3 regions of the Sporosarcina sp. SAFN-015 genome follow, and region 1 is predicted to be linked to each of the others. Evidence: predicted binding sites of a transcription regulator. Region 1 holds the regulator's gene; each other region holds the start of a gene.

Region 1 (4,291 bases):
TTTTTCCAATTGCAAATGACCTGCAAGGGAAATCGCCTCTGCCGCCACGCCTTCCATAAGGTCTCCGTCGCCGCAAAGAGCGAATGTATGGTGGTCGACGACGTCGAAACCTGGACGGTTATACGTTGCTGCCAAATGCTTTTCAGCCATTGCCATACCGACTGCCATACCGATTCCTTGACCAAGCGGCCCTGTTGTCGCTTCAACACCTACTGTGTGGCCGTATTCAGGATGCCCAGGTGTTTTCGATCCCCATTGGCGGAAGTATTTCAATTCCTCCATAGGCAATCCATAGCCGCTTAAGTGGAGCAAGCTATATAACAGCATGGAGCCGTGACCTGCCGAGAGGACAAAACGGTCGCGGTTGAACCATTCAGGATTCGAAGGGTTATGGTGCATATGCTTCGTCCATAATGTGTAAGCCATCGGAGCAGCGCCCATTGGCAATCCCGGGTGGCCGGAATTCGCCTTTTCGATCGCATCGATGGATAACGTTCGTATTGTGTTTATTGCTAATTGGTCAATCTTTTCGGTCATTCAGAACATCCTTTCCCGTGCTTTATCTTGTAGTTGCAATTGTTATACCATCTATAGTGTAGTCAATTCATAGATGAAATACAATCCATTCTATGTCCAGATGTTCAGTTGAGGAACTTCTTGTTGCGTGCGTCTTTCACTTTGTCGGGTGTAACGTCGTTGCCTTCGGGGTCGATTACTTTGACGTTTTCGATTGTGTCACGCATGGATGAACGGAATGTTTCTAGGTATTCTTTGCGCAGTTGTGTTTGTTCTTTTGCTTCTTCGATTGATAGGCCGATTGTTTTCGACTTTTTTGATAGTTCGTTGATACGTTTAATTTTATCTTTTGATAACATCGAATTCCTCCAGTTGTGTTGTCCACATGCAATTGTACACCGGATTTACGCTTCAGGCGGACGCTTTCCGCTTCAATCCTAATAAAACTTTAATAATAATAACAATAATACCATTAACAATTGAAGTGAAACTCATTAAAACTATACTTTGAAGGTATACAAAAAGAGCAGGAAGTGCAACAAATCAGCCTTCCTGCTCTTGTTCATATTCTTTATATCGGCGGTGGACCGTTGCTTTGCTTACGTTATGGCCGAGGCCTCTTAATACGCCTGCGATTTCTTCGAAAGTGAGGCCTTTTTGCCGTAATGAGACGATTTCACTAACGGGAACTTCTTTCCGTTCGCGTCCTTCTAGGTTGCCTTTATTTTTTAAATTCCGTTCTGGCCTGTATCCATCGCGGACCGCCCGTTTCATCCCCCTGCGAATCTTGGCATTATGTAATTTTCGTTGATATTCTTCGACGATCGCCAGTATTTCTAGCAGCATTGTGTCCATTTCGTTCAATTTCAATGCCCCGTTATCGTGGTTTGTAATGACTTCGGTGTTTGTCTTTGCAAGCAAATGCAAGATAGCGACTCTAGCGTTCCCTCTGCCCAGTCTTGTTTCGTCCTGGATGAGAATTGCATCTATCTTTTCGTCACGTATGCAATCTAATAAGTCAAGCAGCCCTTCCCGTTCCATATCATAGCCGCTATGCTTTTCCTTAAATATATGTACAACCTTCAGACTAAGTTCGTCCGCAAGCCGGTTCAGTTCCTCTTCTTGTCTCGCTAGTGAGACTTCCTGTGAATCTTTTTCCGTGCTGACACGGCAATAAATGACACATGTCTTCATTTTCTCCCCCCCTTATTCTTCTCCTGCCAATTCAGTCAACATTGTATCATGCATGAGCGGATCCAATTGCGGCAATTTCAATGTTTCTCCTGATTTGATCGTCGTGGATTCCATATCGTTTATTTCCATTACTTTTGCAATCCATTTTTTCGGGTGATCTTGTTCAGAATAATTTCTAGCTAACCCCCAGAGAGTATCGCCCTCCGATATTGTAATTTCAATGAACGAATCTGAAGCAGACTTCGTTTCTTTCATGACGCCTGCAATTGTAAAAGCAGTGCACAGAAGTAGAATCAAAAGGATAAAGCCATATTTTTGAATGAAAGCCATAAAAAAACCCCTCCAAGAATGTTTGTTCGGAATACTTGTTCCCATTATAGGACACGAATTTTTAGAAGTCAACAAAACTTTCGAACCTTTGTTTGCCAATTGCCCGAACACCTGTTATACTCTTTGTAAGAAACAATTGTGGATACGGACGTTCGTTCGCACATTTGCTAATTATTGATTCTATTAATTGGAGGGGTGGAAAAATGAAAAAAATCTCAAAAAGACAGCAGGATATCCTAACGTTTATAAAAGATGAAGTGAAACTTAAAGGATACCCGCCTTCCGTTCGTGAAATTGGAGAGGCTGTCGGACTAGCTTCAAGTTCAACCGTGCATGGACATCTAGCTAGATTAGAAAGTAAAGGTTATATCCGCAGAGACCCGACAAAACCAAGAGCAATCGAGATACTAGATCCGGAAGGTTTGACTGCGCTTAAATCTGGTGTTGTGCATGTTCCGTTAGTCGGAAAAGTTACCGCTGGATTGCCGATTACTGCAATTGAGAACATTGAGGAGTATTTCCCGTTGCCGGATACATATGGCACGTCTGATGATAAGCTGTTCATGCTTGAAATAGTAGGAGATAGTATGATAGAAGCTGGGATATTAAATGGGGATTATGTCGTCGTAAAACAGACACATACAGCTAATAATGGAGAAATTGTAGTCGCAATGACTGAAGAAGATGAGGCGACAGTGAAACGTTTCTTCAAAGAAAAGGATTATTTCCGTTTGCAGCCGGAAAATGAATCGATGGAACCGATCATCGTCAATTCAGTTTCCATTCTAGGTAAAGTCGTAGGCGTGTATCGTCAGATTCATTAATGAAATAAATTGATAAAGACTGTCTGGAAAGTCGATTCGACTTTGCGAGACAGTCTTTTTTCTATTGAGTTGCGCCTTTTGAGCGCTTATTGAGTTTCATGAGCGCTTTTACGGATTGTTGAGCGCTTGTTGCGTTTCTTGAGCGCTTTTCTGGATTGTTGAGCGCTTGCTGCGTTTCTTGAGCGCTTTTCTGGATTGTTGAGCGCTTGTTGCGTTTCTTGAGCGCTTTTCTAGATTGTTGAGCGCTTGTTGCGTTTCTTGAGCGCTTTATCAAATTGTTGAGCGCTTGCTGCGTTTCTTGAGCGCTTTTACGGATTGTTGAGCGCTTGCTGCGATTTATGAGCGCTTTTCAAGGATTGTTGAGCGCTTGCTGCGTATCATGAGCACTTTTCAGGATTGTTGAGCGCTTGCTGCGTTTCATGAGCACTTTTCAGGATTGTTGAGCGCTTGCTGCGTTTCTTGAGCGCTATCAGGATTGTTGAGCGCTTGCTGCGTCTTATGAGCGCTTTATCGAATTGTTGAGCGCTTGCTGCGTTTCTTGAGCACTATCAGGATTGTTGAGCGCTTGCCGCGTTTGTTGAGCGCTTTATCGAATTGTTGAGCGCTTATCGGAATAGTTGAGCGCTTGATGATTGTTATAATCAAATATACAAAAGGCTATCCAGAAGGTAGATTATACTTAACCTGTCCGGACAGCCCTATCTTATTTCATTAACTACCTTACATCATCTTATCTTTTAATAACTTATCTACAGAAGACATGACTGCCGCTTTCACATGTTCGTACGTCAAACCGCCTTGTACATAAGCCGTGTATGGCGGACGGATCGGACCGTCTGCTGTGAGCTCGATACTGGAACCTTGTATGAATGTTCCTGCAGCCATAATGACGTCATCGGAATAACCCGGCATATACGATGGTTCGGGAGCGTAATGCGCATTGATCGGCGAGTTTTCTTGGATTGTTCGACAGAAAGCGATCATCTGCTCAGCGTTGCCGAAATTTACGGATTGTATTAAATCTGTTCGCTTAGCCGAATAATGTGGTGTCGTATCGAATCCATAGCTATCGAGGAAACCAGCTGTAAAAAGAGCGCCTTTCACTGCTTGGCTAACGACGTGGGGAGCAAGGAAGAAGCCTTGATACATTTCCAGCAGCGTATCAAGTGATGCACCTGCCTCCGCACCAATTCCAGGCGACGTCATACGATAAGCGCATTTTTTTACAAGGTCGGCACGTCCCGCAATGTATCCACCGGTTCTTGCAAGACCTCCTCCTGGATTTTTGATGAGCGATCCTGCCATTAAATCGGCCCCTACTTCTACCGGCTCTTTCGTCTCGACAAATTCACCGTAGCAATTGTCTACAAATACAATAATGTGAGGGTTCACCGATTTGATGAATTGTACCATTTCACCGATTTCAT
Region 2 (4,291 bases), on a different contig from region 1:
AAGAGACGATTTCCCGGAACCTGACAAGCCTGTCATAACGACAAGCTTGTCACGCGGGATGCGGACGTCAATATCTTTCAGATTGTGAACTCTTGCCCCTTGAATGACTATTTCCGTGTTTTTCATCGCATTTTCACCCTTCAGCCTTCAATTCTAAAATCGTATCGCGCAATTCGGCAGCCCTTTCGAAATCAAGTGCTTTTGCTGCCTCTTTCATTTCCTTCTCGAGATTCGCAAGCAATTTCACTTTATCGTCCTTCGACAATTTCTTGCCTTTCGTCACTTTTTCCAAAGCTGAAATATCTTCTTCAGCGACTTGAGTTGCTCGAATAACTTCACGTATTGCTTTTTTGATCGTCGTCGGAGTGATTCCATGCTTTTCATTATAAGCCATTTGAATTTCCCGACGTCTCTTCGTCTCTTCAATTGCCTTCTTCATCGAATCCGTATATCGGTCTGCATACATGATGACTTTTCCTTCGGAGTTACGAGCTGCCCGTCCGATTGTTTGGATGAGGGAACGTTCTGAACGAAGGAATCCTTCCTTGTCCGCATCCAATATCGCGACGAGTGACACTTCAGGTATATCGAGCCCTTCCCTTAACAAGTTGATGCCGATGAGAACATCGTACTTACCAAGACGGAGTTCCCGAATGATTTCAATCCGCTCCAATGTTTTGATATCCGAATGTAAATATTGGACTTTAATGCCGATATCCTTCAAATAGTCGGTAAGATCTTCGGACATCTTTTTCGTCAATGTAGTAATCAATACCCTTTCGTTACGCTTTATACGCTCATTGATTTCATCGATCAAATCATCAATCTGCCCTTCGATCGGCCGTACATCGATAATCGGGTCAAGCAAGCCAGTCGGTCGGATGATCTGTTCAACCATCTCGGGTGTATGCTCGATCTCGTAAGGACCGGGTGTTGCAGACACGTAGATCGCTTCATGGACGTAGCGCTCGAATTCATCGAACATGAGCGGTCTATTGTCTAAAGCGGAAGGCAGGCGGAACCCGTGATCGACCAATACTTGCTTACGCGCTTGGTCACCGTTATACATACCTCGGATTTGCGGCAAGGTGACATGGCTTTCATCGATAACGATCAGAAAATCATCAGGAAAATAGTCAAGCAATGTATAAGGGGTAGCCCCCGCAGGTCGTAATGTCAAATGCCTCGAATAGTTTTCAATTCCTGAACAGAATCCCATCTCCCGCATCATCTCTAAATCATAACGAGTGCGCTGCTCAAGTCGCTGAGCTTCCAGAAGTTTATCTTCCTTGCGCAAAACGGCAAGTCTTTCTTCCAACTCGGTTTCGATATTCGCAATCGCCTTCACCATTTTCTCTTCACCAGTAACGAAGTGGGATGCCGGGAAGATGGCGACGTGTTCGCGTTCCCCTAAAATTTCTCCTGTAAGTGAATCCACTTCTCTGATACGGTCAATTTCATCACCAAAAAATTCAATGCGAATACAGTTTTCGTCTTGGGAGGCCGGGAATATTTCCACGACGTCCCCTCTCACCCGGAACGTACCACGCGTGAAATTGATATCGTTTCTTGAGTATTGGATATCAACGAACCGACGAAGCAGCTCATTCCTGCCGATCTCCATACCAGTACGGAGGGAAACGACATGCTTCCCGTATTCTTCCGGCGAACCTAGGCCGTAAATGCAAGAGACGGATGCGACGATGAGCACATCATTCCTTTCGAATAACGCAGATGTCGCGGAGTGGCGCAGCTTGTCGATCTCATCGTTGATTGTTGCATCTTTTTCTATATATGTGTCCGTATGCGGCACATAAGCTTCCGGTTGGTAATAATCGTAGAAGCTCACGAAATACTCGACTGCATTGTTCGGAAAAAATTCTTTGAACTCGCTATACAACTGGCCAGCAAGTGTTTTATTATGCGCAATGACAAGTGTCGGTTTATTAACTTCCGTTACAACGTTTGAAACGGTGAACGTCTTCCCTGTTCCGGTCGCACCTAAAAGTGTCTGATGCTTTTTGCCTTCCTTTATGCCTTCCACAAGTTTTGAAATGGCGGCAGGTTGGTCGCCTAACGGAACATAAGGAGCGTGCAAATCGAATTTTCGGACCATTGAAGCCCCTCCCCAAATGAATTATTTCCATTTTAACATAGACTTTGCCAAGACCAAAGAAATAAGAGAACGTATGTTCAAATATAAATTTCAATACTACTAGCTATATTTGCTTCTTACCCATTCAGTAGAAATAATAAAAAGCGGGTCTACTCAGCTAATCGGTTTTCGACTAGCTGGCAGCCCGCTGCAAATTTGTTTAATTTTCTTCCAGTTTCACCAATTCATCCGTAAGCTCGTTAAAAGCGCACTCGTCCTTTTCATCAAGCGCAAGATCAATCAGCCTCAAGAGACGTTTTTTCGTTTGTTCTCGATGAATATGGTTCAGGAATAGATCCATGTAAATATCATTCAATAATCTCTCCGCTTGAAGCGAAGTACTATTTTTCCCCACGGCTTTTAAGAACTCGGCATATGAATAATTGTTTTCCATCTCCCTCACCCCTGATGCCTTTTTTTTATTATACATAAATTCCGGGATCAATTGCAAGGTTTTTAAGAATATTCTATTATTACTTTTTTTGGATAGCCGATCAAATCTCTTCTGTTTTCTCGTTCGACATACGGATTGTCACTTCGGAAACTACGAATACAACGATCGCCATAATAACCGGTGTTACGGATATTCCGATTGCAATTAAACCTGTCACAAGTACAAAAATTGCTTGTAATAATTGGACTCCGCTAACTGTTTTTCGTATGGCAGGTGTCCTTGTATTTTCCGATTCCGGGAAAAGCATATCCATTCGGAAATCATCACCCGCGCGCAATGCATGCACTAATTGAATGGATGATGCAAAGGCCAATGCTCCGATAAAGATATAGACGACAATCGGAAACGGAATGAGAGCAACACCTAGTACTGATAAAACAGTCAATCTGACCCAAAGCCAAAATATATCATCCGTCCGGACGAGAGTCCTTCTAAGCAAATATCGTTGAGGCGATGTTTGTCCGAATTGAGCAGAGCGCAATAGGAACCCGAGCCATGCACGACGGCTGACGGACCCTTTCAAATGCGGTACGTCCGTAAAGTAATTGGCGAAGCGATAAAAACGCATCATACGATTTTGCTCCACCGATATGAAATGTTCATACGGGAAAGGATTTGCTGCACTTCTTTTCTTCCAGAATAAATAATAGACAGCCATAAGCACACCTACGAGCGGAATAAAATAAGGACTGCCAGCTAGCATCACATACATGAGCAGCGCTGCTAACACGAACCGGACGAGACGGTCTTTCCAAATCCCCTCTCCTTCATTAGCACGGCGATAATGGTATTCTGTCTCGACATACAGCCATTTCACGAGCAAAATGACGATGGCAGTCAATAAGAATTGTGGTTTTCCCGCAACATCCGTTGCTGCTAGCAAAGGTAATAGAATGATAAATAAAATGTATGGAAGCGGCAGCTGTGAAAATAGCGAATATCGCAGCGACCGTTTTAAATACTCTTCAAGTTTGTTTTCCATCGGAAGGAAAAAGACGATGTCTGCGGGCTTCAGCAATGTTACCGGCGAGCAGATGGACAATACTGCGCCGATTAGAACCGCCGCGATAATCGCTGAAGGGAATTCAGACGGCACTTCTTTTAACCATTCGCTGTATGCGTATCCGCCTGCCCCAATCGTAAAGAGCAGAACGATTGCTAAATGGCCTGTGAAAACGAACTTCATATACTTTTGCAGTTCTGTCATGTACCGGACAAAACGATCGCTCCAAATCTCACGCAAACTGTTCATGATCATGATCCCCGGTCATCGAAATATATAACTCGTCCAACGTAGCATTGGGCCTGTTGAAGGCTTTCCGCAAATCATCCATCGTCCCTTGCGCCCTTACACGTCCTTCATGCAGTAAAATAATCCGGTCGCAATACTTTTCTGCAGTGGAGAGCACATGTGTCGACATCAGTACTGAGGCGCCGTTCGCTTTTCTTTCTTCTATTTGATCGAGCAATGAACGGATTCCGATCGGGTCTAATCCGACAAACGGTTCATCGATAATATATAGCGAAGGTTCCACTAAAAACGCGCAAAGAATCATGACTTTTTGTCGCATCCCTTTTGAGAAATGCGATGGAAACCAATTCAACCGCTTCTCCATCATGAACTCTTTCAATAGCATTTCAGTTCGCGCCTCAAACACTTCCCGGTCCAATCCGTACGCCAT
Region 3 (4,291 bases), 190 kb from region 1:
GTTTTCGCAGCTTTTCTAAATGCTTTATCGTGAGTGTTCCCTTCATGGAACATCGCGTAAAGAATCCTTCTTTGAACTGGCTTCAATCCGTCCCTAGCGTCCGGAAGTGCCCTGTCCTGAATGATGTATTTACTATAACGTCCAAAACGGTCGCCTATTACTTCTTCCAAAGGCAAGTCCTGGTATCGCTCAGTTGAAGTCATTCAAAATCCCCCTCAACATGTAAAAATTCATTTTCCAAAATATTATGGTCCTCGGTGCCGAAATCGACGTTCGTTTCAATCCATTTTCTACGAGGCTCAACCTTGTCTCCCATGAGTGTGGTGACACGTCTTTCCGATTGTGCTCCATCCTCTATAGTGACGCGGATGAGTGTACGGGTTTCAGGATTCATCGTCGTATCCCATAATTGATCGGCATTCATTTCACCGAGACCTTTATAACGCTGAAGCATATAACCGCGGCCGATTTTTTTAATAGCATCGTCAAGATCGGCTTCGGTCCATGCATACTCGACTTGTTCCTTCTTGCCTGTCCCTTTTGAGACTTTATAAAGCGGAGGAAGTGCGATGAACACTTTCCCTGCTTCGATTAGCGGCTTCATATAACGATAGAAGAACGTAAGAAGTAGTACTTGGATATGCGCTCCGTCGGTATCGGCGTCGGTCATGATGATCACTTTATCGTAAGCGATATCATCGATCTGAAAATCTGCGCCGACCCCTCCTCCAATCGCATGGATGATCGTATTGATCTCTTCGTTCTTCATAATATCTTCTAATTTAGCTTTTTCGGTATTAATTACCTTACCACGCAAAGGCAAAATCGCTTGGAACGTTCTGTCTCGGCCCTGTTTAGCTGAACCACCGGCAGAATCCCCTTCGACAAGATAAAGCTCATTTTTTGAAGCGTTCCTCGATTGTGCAGGCGTCAGTTTCCCAGTAAGAAGTGTTTCCGACCTGCGGCGTTTCTTTCCGGAACGCGCATCTTCACGAGCCTTGCGCGCTGCTTCCCTAGCCTGCTGGGCACGAATCGCTTTTCGGATCAGATTTCCGCTTAGCTCGGCATTCTCTTCTAAGAAATAGAGCAGCTGTTGGGAGATAATTGCATCCGCTGCTGTCCTTGCTTCACTCGTCCCCAATTTCCCCTTCGTCTGTCCTTCGAATTGAAGGATCTCTTCAGGAATTCGGACAGAAATAATCGCAGATATACCTTCCCGGATATCTGAACCATCGAGATTTTTATCTTTTTCCTTCAATATGCCGGTTTTCCTCGCGTATTCATTGAATACGCGTGTCATTGCGGTCTTTGCGCCGGTTTCATGTGTTCCGCCATCTTTTGTTCGCACATTATTGACAAATGAAAGGATTGTCTCAGAATAGCCATCGCTGAATTGAAATGCAAATTCTACTTCAATACCTTCGGCTGTCCCTTCGAGATACGCAACATCATGCAGAGTATCTTTCTCTTCATTCAAATAGGAGATGAATGCTTCGATGCCGGTTTCGTAATGAAAAACATCATGCTTTTCAGTGCCTTCTTCTTTTAGGTCGATTTTCAAACCTTTCAATAGGAATGCAGATTCCCGCAAACGCTCGGACAACAACTCATATTGATATTTGATCGTTGAGAAAATCGCTGGATCTGGCTTGAAATGGATCAATGTCCCTTTTTCTCTTGTCGTTCCGATTTCTTCTAATGTAGTAACCGGTTTTCCGCCATTTTCGAACCGTTGTCTAAATTTCTTGCCATCACGAAAAATCGTCACTTCCAGCCACTCGGAAAGGGCATTGACGACTGATGCACCAACACCATGCAGGCCGCCACTCGTCTTGTATCCTCCCTGCCCAAACTTTCCGCCAGCGTGAAGAACGGTCAAAATGACTTCAACTGTCGGTTTTCCCGTCTTATGCATTCCGGTCGGCATTCCGCGTCCATAATCTCGTACACCGATGCTGCCGTCTTTGTGTATCGTAACGTCAATTTCAGAACCGAATCCAGCAAGCGCTTCGTCAACTGCGTTATCGACGATTTCATAGACAAGATGATGAAGCCCCCTGGAATCCGTAGAACCGATATACATTCCCGGGCGTTTCCTTACAGCATCAAGGCCTTCCAGCACTTGAATCGAATCATCATCATATGTGTAAATTTCTTCTTTCTTCGTCAAATCGCAACCCCCATCAAACGAATGTTCTCTTTTTCTTTATATACTATCGTATCGCTTCCTGTAAAGCTTGTCAAATCAACGTTTCAGGAAGCTCGCTCAATTAATTGTATAGAAGAAACCTCCTGAATGCAATGAGATGAGGAAAATCTAGACAATATGCTTATTACATTACTTGACACATTCCATTGTCGGTATTCATCTGTTCTGCTAAACTAAAATCACATATATACTCATTATAATAAAGGGGAGCGCCATGGAAATTATCATTCTTATATTAATCGCTTATTTACTCGGATCAATCCCATCTGCATTATGGGTCGGTAAACTGTTTTATGGAACCGATGTACGGCAGCATGGAAGCGGAAATCTCGGTGCCACGAACACTTTCAGGGTGTTAGGAAAAACAGCAGGTCTGATCGTTACTGTGCTCGATATTTTAAAAGGAACTGCTGCCGTGCTACTTCCCCTCTTGCCATACTTCAGTTCGGCAGAAATCCATCCACTTCTACTTGGTGTATGCGCAGTGATTGGCCATATGTTCCCTATCTTTGCGAAGTTCAAAGGCGGTAAAGCGGTTGCCACTTCGGGTGGTGTGTTGCTCGGATATAATTGGCCAATTTTTATTATCGTCCTGCTGACATTTCTCCTTGCTTTAAAACTCACGAAGATGGTATCCCTATCGTCTATGATCGTGGCAGTTGTTGGATTCATTTACTGCATTGCCTACTATGTATGGACAGGAGATATTTATCTAATGATCATCGTCGGGCTGATGGGTGTCTTCATTTTCTATCGGCATAGGGCGAATATTGCTAGGATCAAAGCTGGAACCGAGCCAAAAGTGAAGTGGTTGTAATACAATGGAAGCAACAACCGAAAGGCGTGATAAATATGAAAATCGTTTTATCGGATGATGCACTAAAATGGTTTACAGAAGAGATGGAAGCCGAAGCTGGTGATTATATTAAGTTTTTCGCCAGATACGGCGGGTCTAGTCCGCTGCATGATGGTTTCTCGCTCGGCATTATGAAAGAGTCGCCGGACGAAGTAGCGGTCGAGACAGAAATAGCAGGTGTTCATTTTTATATTGAAAATAGGGATTACTGGTTTTTCGATGAACATGACTTGCACGTAACTGTAAACCAGAAATTGAATGAACTTGTTTATACGTATGAAAAAGCGTGATGGCTCAGCCATCCGCTTTTTTTACGTCTAACCTTAAGCTTTGTGCTATTGTTGTTCCGTTATTTTCCTTTATAACGCTGTAATCTATTTGTAAAAAAGTCCAATAAATATAATGCTGGCTTGTAGTCCAGCATTGTAACATTCGAAGAGGCAAATATTCCCTCCATATCCCCTCTTTATTCCGTGATACTATCAATCTCAGGTAAGGCATTACTATTATTCGGAGGTAAATTATGAAACATAAACTTTTTTCAGCAGCATTACTCACATGTGTCACTGTCAGTTCTGTGGCAGTTCCATCATTCAGTCAACCGGAAGTAGTCTCTGCAGCTACGGTTACATCTCAGGCATCCCAGCAAGCAGTTGCTGCGAAGGCGGACCAATTAATTCAGACAGCTAAAAGCTTGATCGGTAAATCTACTTACAGCACGGAGGTGTACAAGCCTACATATCCGTATAAGTTTTCATGCGCGACTTTCCTTATGTACATTTTCGAGAAAAATGGCGTGGACCTAGCTACATACAATGAAGACTTCATGATGCAGCAAGGCACTTCGGTTGCAAAAGGACAATGGCAAAAAGGGGATCTACTCTTCTTCAGTAGTAAAGCATCGAAGATTCCAGATCACGTCGCCATGTATATCGGTGATAATAAAGTGATCCATATGGCGGATCCAAAACAGCATATTATCATTTCTGACCTAAGTGACAAACCATACTATACAGAGAGCTATATTGGTGCACGACGTGTGCTTCCTACTCTCATGTCGGCCAACCCGGCAACGAAGGGCGACAAAATCGTTGAACTCGCTTATGACATGAAAGATGAAGCGGTCATTGGGTCTGTCAATAATGAAAGTACAAAGAAATTTACGAGCACAGGATTCGTCAACTATATCTATAAAAACAATGGTGTCACATTGAATGCGTCCAACT

Evidence for each region. Region 1 encodes LexA, which represses DNA repair genes until DNA is damaged. Its sites were predicted from a motif close to CGAACATATGTTCG; they were not measured.
Region 2: uvrB (excinuclease ABC subunit UvrB) is a predicted target of LexA. The motif match lies at 2,183-2,196, and genes of this name have one in related genera.
Region 3: parE (DNA topoisomerase IV subunit B) is a predicted target of LexA. The motif match lies at 2,185-2,198, and genes of this name have one in related genera.

What each region holds. Positions count from the first base shown of each region.
Region 1 is NZ_JBPFDR010000003.1:233,892-238,182, forward strand. It holds gene tkt (transketolase) at 1-537, opposite strand, end outside; gene ACR65H_RS06990 (DUF896 domain-containing protein) at 642-875, opposite strand; gene ACR65H_RS06995 (YneB family resolvase-like protein) at 1,060-1,710, opposite strand; gene yneA (cell division suppressor protein YneA) at 1,723-2,040, opposite strand; gene lexA (transcriptional repressor LexA) at 2,244-2,864, shown strand; gene ACR65H_RS07010 (methionine gamma-lyase family protein) at 3,585-4,291, opposite strand, start outside.
Region 2 is NZ_JBPFDR010000005.1:200,067-204,357, forward strand. It holds gene uvrA (excinuclease ABC subunit UvrA) at 1-126, opposite strand, end outside; gene uvrB (excinuclease ABC subunit UvrB) at 134-2,116, opposite strand; gene ACR65H_RS11125 (IDEAL domain-containing protein) at 2,316-2,549, opposite strand; gene ACR65H_RS11130 (ABC transporter permease) at 2,650-3,861, opposite strand; gene ACR65H_RS11135 (ABC transporter ATP-binding protein) at 3,845-4,291, opposite strand, start outside.
Region 3 is NZ_JBPFDR010000003.1:45,492-49,782, forward strand. It holds gene parC (DNA topoisomerase IV subunit A) at 1-203, opposite strand, end outside; gene parE (DNA topoisomerase IV subunit B) at 200-2,170, opposite strand; gene plsY (glycerol-3-phosphate 1-O-acyltransferase PlsY) at 2,424-3,026, shown strand; gene ACR65H_RS06015 (HesB/YadR/YfhF family protein) at 3,062-3,355, shown strand; gene ACR65H_RS06020 (C40 family peptidase) at 3,589-4,291, shown strand, end outside.